Prosthecobacter debontii: one gene and its partners. The protein of the gene in region 2 binds, or shares a complex with, the protein of the main gene of each other region. Links are inferred from orthologs where the notes say so. Each region holds a gene or a part of one and is shown on either strand. Other genes may lie near its edges. The genes, in order: nuoD, B5D61_RS14000 and nuoB.

Region 1 (3,064 bases), on a different replicon or contig from region 2:
CGGCCAGCATTCGATGGGGTGGAATGGTCCGACGGCTCTTTCATTAGGCTGCTACATGGCGGCCTTTGTTTTGATGATCGGAGGTCGCTCTCACTGGAGTCATCGCATCGTGACTTGTTTTATGGTAATTCTCATGGTGGGAAGTTTGTTGCCCCTCTTGACCGAACCCGACTTGGCCCAACGAGTTGGGCCGGGCGTGGGCATAGCGGCACTCGTGGTTCAAGTCGTTAAAATATGGATCTTTGGCGGCTTCATTTTTGGTTTTCCCAGCCGGCGTTATTATGGCCTTGCTTCCAAATCAGAGGCTGCTGAGGCTTAAAAGCGCGATAGAAGGCATCTTTCTATTTGACGAAAGGTCAGGAGCCTCTACAATCGCCGCCCCTCTTCAAACTCATTTCTCTGAATCAGTATGCCCGAAGTCCAAATCCGCAAAGGTGAGCCAGTTGACCGCGCTCTCAAGCGTCTGAAAACCAAGCTCGAGATGGAAGGTATCCTCGAGGAAATGCGCCGTCTGCGCTCCCATGAGAACCCAAAGGAGCGCACCAAGCGCAAAGCCCGTGCTGCCGCTAAGCGGGGTAAGATCCGTTTCCGCTTCACATTGCCAAAGGCACCTGAAGCTGCTTCGGCTCCCGTAGCCTGATTTCTTTCCCGGGCTCGTTGTCTGGATTTCCAACCTCAAAAAGGCTGTCTGCTCGTTCAGGCAGCCTTTTTGTGTTTTTGAGTGGGTCTTAACCTTTTAGAGCTCTTGAATCTGAGCTTGTGAAATTTTTCACAAATTCGCCTTGCCGCTGTTTCTGCGGCGGAGAATAGTCCTTTCCACCCTGATTATGCCTGCCGTAACCCGTGAATACGAGACCCCGGACACCGCCGCGAAGGCTGCGATGCACCTGGACGGGCTTGAAGAGACGACCAATGACATTGTGGGCGAGAAGCTGGTCCTGAATATGGGCCCCTCCCACCCAGCCACTCATGGCGTGCTGCGCATGATCCTAGAGCTGGATGGTGAGATCATCACCAAAGCGGAACCCGACGTCGGTTACCTGCATCGTGGCGATGAAAAGATCGCCGAGAACATGCACTACAACCAGTTCGTGCCTTACACGGACCGTCTGGACTATCTCGCTCCTCTGGCCAATAACGTGGCCTACTCCCTCGCCGTCGAGAAGCTGATGGGCTGGGAAGTGCCTGAGCGTGGCCGAGCCATTCGCGTGATCTGCTGTGAGCTGGCGCGTATCTCGGCTCACTTGCTCGGCGTCGGTGTGTTTGCCATGGACGTGGGTGCCATGACGGTTTTCCTCTACACGTTCACGGAGCGTGAAAAGATCTATAACCTTTGTGAGCAGCTTACGGGTGCTCGTTTCACCACCAGCTACACCCGCGTAGGTGGTCAGATTCGCGACCTTCCAGATGGCTTTGTGGAAGCGGTGCGGAAGTTCCTCAATGAGGTGGAGCCAGTGATCGACGAGATCGATAAGCTGCTCACTCGCAATGCCATCTTCATCGCCCGGACTCAGGATTTGGGCGTGATCAGCAAGGAAGATGCGATCTCTTACGGTCTGACCGGCCCGAACCTGCGTGGTTCCGGTGTGGAGCATGACCTGCGCAAGACCCAGCCGTATCTGGATTATCAGAAGTATGAATTCGATATCCCCATCGGCACCAAGGGCGATTGCTATGATCGCTATCTGGTTCGCATGGAAGAGATGCGCCAGAGCGTGCGCATCCTGCGTCAGGTGATGGATACCCTGCCTGGTGGCCCCATCAATGTGGCGGATGCCAAAGGGCTGCTTCCTAACAAGGAACGGGTGCTCATGAAGATGGAGGAGTTGATCCACCATTTCATCATTGCCACTCAGGGCATCGACGCACCTCCCGGTGAAGTTTATTTCGGTGCGGAAAACCCGAAAGGCGAGCTGGGCTTCTACATCCACAGCAAAGGCGGCGGCGTGCCGTATCGCTTGAAGATTCGTAGCCCCTCCTTCATCAACCTGAGCATCATCTCCAAAATGATGCCCGGACATATGCTCAGCGACATTCCTTCCGTGCTGGGTAGCTTGGACTTTGTGATGGGTGAATGTGACCGCTAAGCCCGGCGGCAGACGAAGCAGAACTTTTTAGAACGACGACGATGGCATTTGCAGTCCCCGCAGAATTGGAAAGCAAGATGGACGAGGTGATTACGCATTACCCTGTGTCCAAGCGCAGTGCCGTGCTTCCTCTGCTTCATCTAATGCAGGAGCATTATCGCTACATCAGCGAGGATATCGTGAACTGGGTGGCCGCAAAGCTGGGGTTGGAGCCTATCCAGGTGCTGGAGGTCGTGACCTTCTATCCAGGCTTCCGCCAGAGTGCCCCAGGTAAATATCATATCCGTGTCTGCCGCACGCTTTCCTGTGCTATGGCGGGTAGTTATGAGCTAATGGATTCCCTCTGCAAAGAGGCTAAAATTGATCGCAGCCATACCGATCACCACCACCCCATCGCGGTGAGTGAAGATGGGAAATACAGCATCGAATTCGCAGAGTGTTTGGCCAGCTGTGGCTTCGGCCCTGTGTGCATGGTGGAGGACGACTTCTTTGAGAAAGTCGATCCGGCCAAAGCTGGTGAACTGCTGGCGAAGTATCAATAAAGGTTACATTGACTGGGAGGGCCCGTTTCCTGTTCGATGGATATCATGCAGGGGTAAAAGCCTCATGATGCTGGCCAGGATTACGTTGAAGCCTGCGATGTTTGCCTGCTTGGGTGAATAGACTTTAGGATATGGGGCTGAAGCTAGGAGTGAACTCGTTCTTGAGTCAATGTATGCAGGGAAAGCCTGCAAGATTCCTCCGCTTGCGCGGTTTCTTCTCCCATCACCATGCCTGACCGCCGTTCCTTCCTGAAAAACGCTGCTCTTGTGGGTAGCTCCATCGCCTTTGCTGGCAGCCCAGCTTTCGCAGCCACTTCGCGCCAGCGGACCAATAAGCTGTGTTTCTTCACCAAGCATCTGCAAGGACTGGGGTATGAAGATATCGCCAGTCTCGCGGTCGAGATGGGAGTGGACGGCGTCGAGTCGCCAATTCGA
Region 2 (3,068 bases):
GGACGCGAGCCTCTCTGAGCACGCGGCTTGATTAGCCCCGAGTTTCAAAAATGGGCAGTCGCAACTTCCAACGCATGGCCGCTAAGCGGAGGACGAGGATGACGCTCATGGCTGCATAGCGATGCCAGCCCGCAGACGGCAGCCACTGTTGCATCAGAATGAACACCATGGCTCCGATACAAACGGCCGTGGCGTAAAGATCCACTTCGGGACGAAACACCCACGGAATCTCGCCACGGAGCACGTCCCGCAAAATGCCTCCCGCAACGGCGGTCACAATCCCCAACAAGACCGCAACTAAGGCAGGCGCCTCCATAAAGAGGGCTTTCTCAGTGCCGACGATCCCAAACAACGCTAGGCCAAAGGCATCCGCGACGGCTAACGCACGGGCTGGCATTGGCATGAAACGAGCGAGGACGAAAGTCCCCACCGCTGCGACAATCGACCACGTAAGATAATCCGTGGCCTGGACCCAAAACACGGGACGAATGCCAAGGCAGAGATCTCGGACAGTCCCCCCGCCCACGGCGGTCACTAAGGCAAGAACCACGGCCCCGAAGAGATCCATCCGTTTGCCCTCCGCCGCTAAAACGCCAGAGATGGCGCAAACAGCACAGGCAGAGTATTCGATCCAGGGAGGCATGCCCTATTCTGCCTTGTTTTTCACCAAAGCGATAAGCAAAGCGACGAAATCTTCTCTCCATTCACCCGCTGCCTTTGGCTCAAACATGAGGGAAAAGACTCTCAAAAGACGGAGCTTGTGAAATTTTTCACAAATTCGGGTTGCCCGTTGTAAAGCCTTCCTGATAATGACCGAGCCCCATGGCAACACTTCTCGCCAGCTTTGATCTTACCCTCCTCATCACTTCAGTGGTGAAGATCGTCTTTCTGACCTTTTTGGTCATCCTGCCCATGGTCGCCTACTCCGTTTACGCAGAGAGGCGCTTCTCCGCGATCATTCAGGATCGCGTGGGCCCCAACCGGACGGGCATCCCGCTGACGCTTTTCGGCTTCAAAAAAGACATTCAAATCTTCGGCATCGGCGGTCTCGTTCAGCCCCTGGCGGATGGTTTGAAGTTCCTGCTCAAAGAGGATTTCACCCCCCGCACGGTGAATACCTTCTACTACTGGCTGGCCCCCTGCCTGACCATGGTGCCTGCACTGATGACCTGCGTGGTCCTTCCTTTCGGCAGTGAGCTGGATTTGAGCTTCTTAAATCCCCTTATCGTCGCCGCTGGCGGCACGGGTTTCACGGCTCCCATCAAATCGGTGATTGCCGATCTCAACGTTGGGCCGCTTTTCGTCTTCGCCATCGCTTCTCTGGGCGTTTACGGCATCGTTCTCGCAGGCTGGTCATCGAATTCTAAATACCCCTTCCTTGGCGGCGTTCGTTCTTCGGCTCAGATGATCTCGTATGAGCTGTCTCTGGGCCTTTCCGTCATCCCAGTTTTGATGGTTTTTGGCGAACTCAACCTCTCCAAAATGGCCATCTATCAAGATGCTAATGGCTGGCTTCTGCTGCCACTGTGGGGCAACGGCCTCACTGTCGGACGTTGGGTCCTCTGGGTGCCGATGCTGATTTCTTTCTGCATCTTCACGGTGGCCATGTTTGCCGAAACCAACCGCCTTCCCTTCGATTTGGCCGAGTGCGAAACCGAACTCGTCGCAGGTTATCACACGGAATACAGTTCCATGAAATTTGCCCTCTTCTTCATGGGTGAATATGCCGCCATGATCATTGGGTCAGGCATCGCGGTGACACTCTTTCTGGGTGGCTGGAGTATTCCCTTTGCACCTCTCTTGGGCCTGGAATACACTGCTGGCGCGACTCCGATCTGGCTCGGTATCCTTCATATCGCCACCTTCTTTGCCAAGATCGTCGGTTTCATTCTCTTTTTCATCCTGATCCGCTGGTCCCTGCCGCGTTTCCGCTTCGACCAACTGATGAAGCTGGGATGGCTGTTCATGTTCGAGCTCGCTCTGGCCAATGTTGTCCTGACCGCTGTGCTCATGATCTGGTTCCCGCTGAAGTTTTAAATATCCGTTCCGATGGCAACGATTATCGTCCAACGCCCCAAGCTTGCCTGGCACGAGAAGTGGTTCATTTCCACACTCTTCAAAGGTCTGAAAATCACCTTGGGCCATGCTCTGAAAACCTTCCGTGAAATCACCGGGCGCAAACCCAAGGTGACCATGGAATATCCCGAAGAAAAGTGGGATGCCAATCTTCCGGCTCACTACCGCGGCGCTCCCGCTTTGGTGACAGATGAACACAACCGTGAGCGTTGCGTGAGCTGCCAGCTCTGCGAATTCATTTGCCCCCCCAAAGCCATCACCATCACCCCAGGCGAAATCCCAAGTGACGATCCATGGGCTAAGGTGGAGAAGCGCCCGAAAGAATTCGAAATCGACATGATCCGCTGCATCTACTGCGGCATGTGTGAAGAAGTCTGCCCTGAACAGGCCATCTTTCTGCGCAAAGACTACGCCATCACGGGCGAATCCCGCGCTGAAATGGTGCACGACAAGAAGAAGCTCTATGAGATCGGTGGTCAGCGTGTGGGCCTCGTGAACAAGTGGAATGAACTGAAGTAGGCCATGCCCTCGATCCTCTTTTATCTCTTTGCCGCTATCACCTTAGGCTTTGGCCTGCTGGTTGTCACCGCGCGCAACCCTGTCACGAGCGCTCTGTCCCTCGCGATGAGCTTCGTTGGCTTGGCAGCTCTGTTCCTCAGTCTGGATGCCTATTTCATCGGCATCATTCAGATCTTGGTCTATGCTGGTGCCGTCATGGTGTTGTTCCTGTTCATCATCATGCTCATGGACATCAAGGCCGAAGAAGGCAAAGCGCCCAACCTGCCAGCCATCGCAGGCGGAATCGTCCTGGCCGCCATTTTGGCGCTTCAAGTCGCCACCGTATGCAGTTCTTTTGATGCAGGGAGTGTTCCTTTGAAGGACGCTGCACTCAACCTTGAGCAGGCATCGACCTCGTCTTCAGCGAAGTTGGCCACTATTTCCAACGATCTCAAAGCAGGCGTGCTTCCCGATGCCAAGCTCATGGGTCTGAA
Region 3 (3,112 bases), on a different replicon or contig from region 2:
ACTCGCCTTTGAAATCTTTTTGAGGCTCCTGGGTGCCGACTTGGGGGACTGAGATCAGACGGATGTTGGGAAACTTAGCCATGGCGATCTCCAGATCGGCGTCCCAGGTGCTGCCCACATTCCACTGCATGTTGGATTGGCCCGAGCAGATCCAGACTTCACCCACGAGCACGTTTTTGATCTCGCGGGCATTGCTGCCTTGGATGGAAATGGTAGCAGGCTGGGCATTGGCAGGCACGGGGTCCAGCGTCACCGTCCACTTGCCATCCGCACCGGCTTTGGCGGTCTTGGTCTGGCCAGCAAATTTCACCGTCACATCCGTGCCGGGTGTATCCCAGCCCCAGAGGGGATTGGCCTGCTTCTGCTGAAGCACCATGTTATCGCCAATGATGGCGGGCAGCTTGATTTCTGCACTGGCGGATAGAGCCAGGGCAGCCAGGAGGGACGTGATCGCAAGAGTGCGCATAAGTGAGAGCGCACTAATACGTCAGCAAGGGATGAAACCCTTCGTGAAGAGTCGCTTTTTACGGCAGTCCTTTCACCTGATCACAGTTTAGGAGCAAAGCTTGCCTATGACGACTTCAAGCTTCCCCAAATCAATCAATCGCTCGGCGTGACCGAGGCTCAGCGGCGATGGTGTCATCGGCTCCGGCGCTGGTGACGAAGGGCCCGTCGGCCATCGGGGCGATGCCCGTGAAAGCCACCTCAGGCATATCGCTCGGCTTGCCGGCCAGAGGGAATTCCTTGCGCAGGGGGAAGTAGGGGTAGCCTTCCCACATGAGGATACGGCGCAGGTCGGGGTGACCTGCGAACTTGATGCCCATCATGTCATAGACCTCCCGCTCATGCCAATCGGCTGTGGCCCAGATGTCGCTCACGGTCGGCACGTTGTCCTCTTCGCCATCCGGGATCTGGGCTTTCACGCGCAGGTGTTGGAGATGTCCGTAGCCGTAGAGCTCATAGACCATCTCGAAGCGAGGCTCCTGACCCATATGATCCAGGCTGGAGATATCTACGAGATAGTCGAAGTTCAACTCGTCGCGGCAGTATTTCAGCAGCTTTTTAGCACTCTCCAAAGTGACCTGGACGGTGTGCTCACCACGAAATTCGACCGTGCCGAGGACGGCTGGACCGAATTTGTCTTTCAGAGCTGAAACCATTTGTGCGGCGTTCATGAGAAAGGGAAGGGGGGCTAGACCTGAAAAAGGGAAGACGGCGGTAGCGGTAGGAATCAGGACAATTCCAGTTCGTTGATGAACTCGCGCTTCTGTGCGGCGGTGGATTCTTCGTTTTCGATCTTGCGCTGAAGGCGCATCAGGCCTTCCAGCAGTGCCTCAGGGCGTGGAGGGCAGCCAGAGATATAGATGTCCACCGGGATGAGGTTATCGATGCCCTGAAGCACGGCATAGCTGCGATACATGCCACCGCTGGAGGCGCAGGCACCCATGGCGATGCACCACTTGGGCTCGGGCATCTGGTCCCAGATACGCTTCACGGCGAGAGCCATCTTGTAGGTCACAGTGCCAGCCACGATCATGACATCGGCCTGACGAGGGGAGAAACGCATCACTTCAGCGCCGAAGCGGGAGAGGTCATACCGGCTGCAAGCGGCGGCCATCATTTCGATCGCGCAGCAGGCCAGACCCATCGGCATCGGCCAGAGGGAATTTTTGCGCATCCAGTTGATTGCCGCGTCCAGCTTAGTGAAGACGACGTTGCCCTCGATTTTCGAATCGTAAGCGGCGTGAGTTTCAGCAGGGACGACCATAGCTAGAGTGGGAAAAAGGGTGGAACGCCCAAGAAATACGCCCCGGCAACCCCCCCGGCAACCCGTTTGTGAAAGTTTTCACAAGCTGCGGACTTGCCAGTCAGGCGAAGACCTGGCTCCGATTAGAACGTCCGTAATCCGGGAGGTGGGGCACCGGCCCCATTGAAGGCAGGGGCATTGGGAGCCCCCGCTGCGGGCTGTTGCACTTGATAGCCGCCTCCGTTCTGCGGGGTGTAGCTGGGATAACTCTGAGTCGGCTGAGGGGTATACCCGCCGCCATAAGCAGGCTGGGGCTGGTAGGTGGGTTGAGGAGAATAGCCGCCTCCATAAGCCGGAGCTGCCTGATGGGGGGTGCCATAGGCACCGCCCGCCACAGTCTTCGCTGTGACTTCGACCTGTCCCATCTGCATGTAAGGGATGCCGATGTACTGAGCGGCGACGCTGGAGAGATTAATGATCCGCCCAGGGTAATAAGGGAAGCGGTCGTTGATCGTGACGTTGACCTTCCGGCCATTCATGATGTTTTTCACCGTGACCACGGTGCCGAATGGCAGACTGGTGTGGGCCGCAGTGTAAGCCTGCGGGTGGTAAAGTTCACCGGAGGAAGTCGGGCGGCCAGTGTAGTGATCAGCCACGTAGGAGGCCCAGCCCTGTTCGCGATAAGCAGGTGGCCGCGAGGCGCAACTCACTAGGGCCAGCAATGCGAGAGAAAGAATCTGGCGACAAAACATTCTGCTCAGTTCATACACAAAGAACGGTCTGACGTCATCCTTATAATCTAAGAAGCTTTCTCCTATAGATGCTAAGAGGAGACGGAGAGCAGGGTGTCGTCCGGTTCCCACGTCTTGTGGGGTAGAAAACAGCCGTCTTTGAGAAAGCGTTCCACCGCCCGGAGCACTGTGGGTCGCCACATCATGAAGGTGTGATCTGCGGGAGTGACCATAAAGTCCGCCTGTCCCTCTACCCACCCGCCTGAAACCGTTACGATGCCGTCAGACTCGGGTCCCAGGATTTCCCGGAAGAACGGAATCACGGGTTTATTGCCCATGATCACTCCTGTGCCCGGTGGCACGACACCCAGTTGGCGGGGCGTGCTGTTTTCATCCACCCCGAGTTCGTCAACGACCGGACCCAGCAGCCAGCGCGGCCAACGATAGTGAGCCAGCCTTTCCAGCACCTCACTGCCTTGATTCGGTGGCCCGAGCATGACCGTCCGACCCAGAGGGAAACGACGATCCCTGGAAACGGCCCATTGGCGGAAAAGAATCCCGCCAAGGGAATGGGTGACGAAATGAACCCGCTCTCCTGGACGAAGTTGGAGTCGGTCCAAGACGGGCTGGAGAC

Evidence for each region.
Region 1: the proteins of B5D61_RS14000 (region 2) and nuoD are in contact, whole or in part, in a cryo-EM structure (PDB 6ZJN), measured with the Thermus thermophilus proteins. The link is inferred for Prosthecobacter debontii from one-to-one orthologs. Residues at the interface, in WP_096411122.1 of Thermus thermophilus: Ala224, Glu225, Gln226, Glu227, Ala295, Trp297, Phe298, Arg299; in WP_223903221.1 of Thermus thermophilus: Pro35, Ser36, Asp139, Gly141, Ala142.
Region 3: the proteins of B5D61_RS14000 (region 2) and nuoB are in contact, whole or in part, in a crystal structure (PDB 6Y11), measured with the Thermus thermophilus proteins. The link is inferred for Prosthecobacter debontii from one-to-one orthologs. Residues at the interface, in WP_096411122.1 of Thermus thermophilus: Arg36, Val44, Arg45, Met46, Gly47, Pro48, Asn49, Arg50, Val51, Leu57, Gln58, Ala61, Asp62, Ile64, Lys65, Ile67, Phe68, Lys69, Glu70, Ile72, Val74, Glu223, Ala224, Glu225, His233, Thr234, Glu235, Tyr236, Ser237, Trp241; in WP_096411117.1 of Thermus thermophilus: Arg16, Glu17, Gly18, Leu24, Leu27, Val28, Trp30, Gly31, Arg32, Asn34, Ser35, Trp37, Thr54, Asp55, Ala56, Asp59, Ala61, Arg62, Phe63, Gly64, Glu66, Val67, Phe68, Arg69, Ala70, Ser71, Arg73, Gln74, Ala75, Asp76.

Annotation. Positions count from the first base shown.
Region 1 is NZ_FUYE01000003.1:13,673-16,736, reverse strand. What follows is about bases 46-2,957. They hold nuoD (NADH dehydrogenase (quinone) subunit D), read left to right. Parts: upstream 46-827; coding sequence 828-2,087; downstream 2,088-2,957. Other genes in these bases: B5D61_RS04845 (sugar phosphate isomerase/epimerase family protein), read left to right, coding at 2,858-2,957; B5D61_RS04850 (NADH-quinone oxidoreductase subunit NuoE family protein), read left to right, coding at 2,129-2,629; rpsU (30S ribosomal protein S21), read left to right, coding at 410-640; B5D61_RS04865 (hypothetical protein), read left to right, coding at 46-319. In the rest of the region: more of B5D61_RS04865, read left to right, coding at 1-45; more of B5D61_RS04845, read left to right, coding at 2,958-3,064.
Region 2 is NZ_FUYE01000008.1:276,835-279,902, forward strand. Bases 14-2,929 are described here. They hold B5D61_RS14000 (complex I subunit 1/NuoH family protein), read left to right. Parts: upstream 14-822; coding sequence 823-2,037; downstream 2,038-2,929. Other genes in these bases: B5D61_RS13985 (hypothetical protein), read left to right, coding at 14-18; B5D61_RS13990 (trimeric intracellular cation channel family protein), read right to left, coding at 32-643; B5D61_RS14005 (NuoI/complex I 23 kDa subunit family protein), read left to right, coding at 2,050-2,595; B5D61_RS14010 (NADH-quinone oxidoreductase subunit J family protein), read left to right, coding at 2,599-2,929. Outside these bases: more of B5D61_RS13985, read left to right, coding at 1-13; more of B5D61_RS14010, read left to right, coding at 2,930-3,068. UniProt on the Escherichia coli protein: NDH-1 shuttles electrons from NADH, via FMN and iron-sulfur (Fe-S) centers, to quinones in the respiratory chain. The immediate electron acceptor for the enzyme in this species is believed to be ubiquinone.
Region 3 is NZ_FUYE01000011.1:33,761-36,872, forward strand. The notes cover bases 1-2,960. They hold nuoB (NADH-quinone oxidoreductase subunit NuoB), read right to left. Parts: upstream 1,769-2,960; coding sequence 1,232-1,768; downstream 1-1,231. Other genes in these bases: B5D61_RS16035 (sialate O-acetylesterase), read right to left, coding at 1-466; B5D61_RS16040 (NADH-quinone oxidoreductase subunit C), read right to left, coding at 597-1,175; B5D61_RS16050 (septal ring lytic transglycosylase RlpA family protein), read right to left, coding at 1,891-2,499; B5D61_RS16055 (alpha/beta fold hydrolase), read right to left, coding at 2,571-2,960. In the rest of the region: more of B5D61_RS16055, read right to left, coding at 2,961-3,112. UniProt on the Escherichia coli protein: NDH-1 shuttles electrons from NADH, via FMN and iron-sulfur (Fe-S) centers, to quinones in the respiratory chain. The immediate electron acceptor for the enzyme in this species is ubiquinone.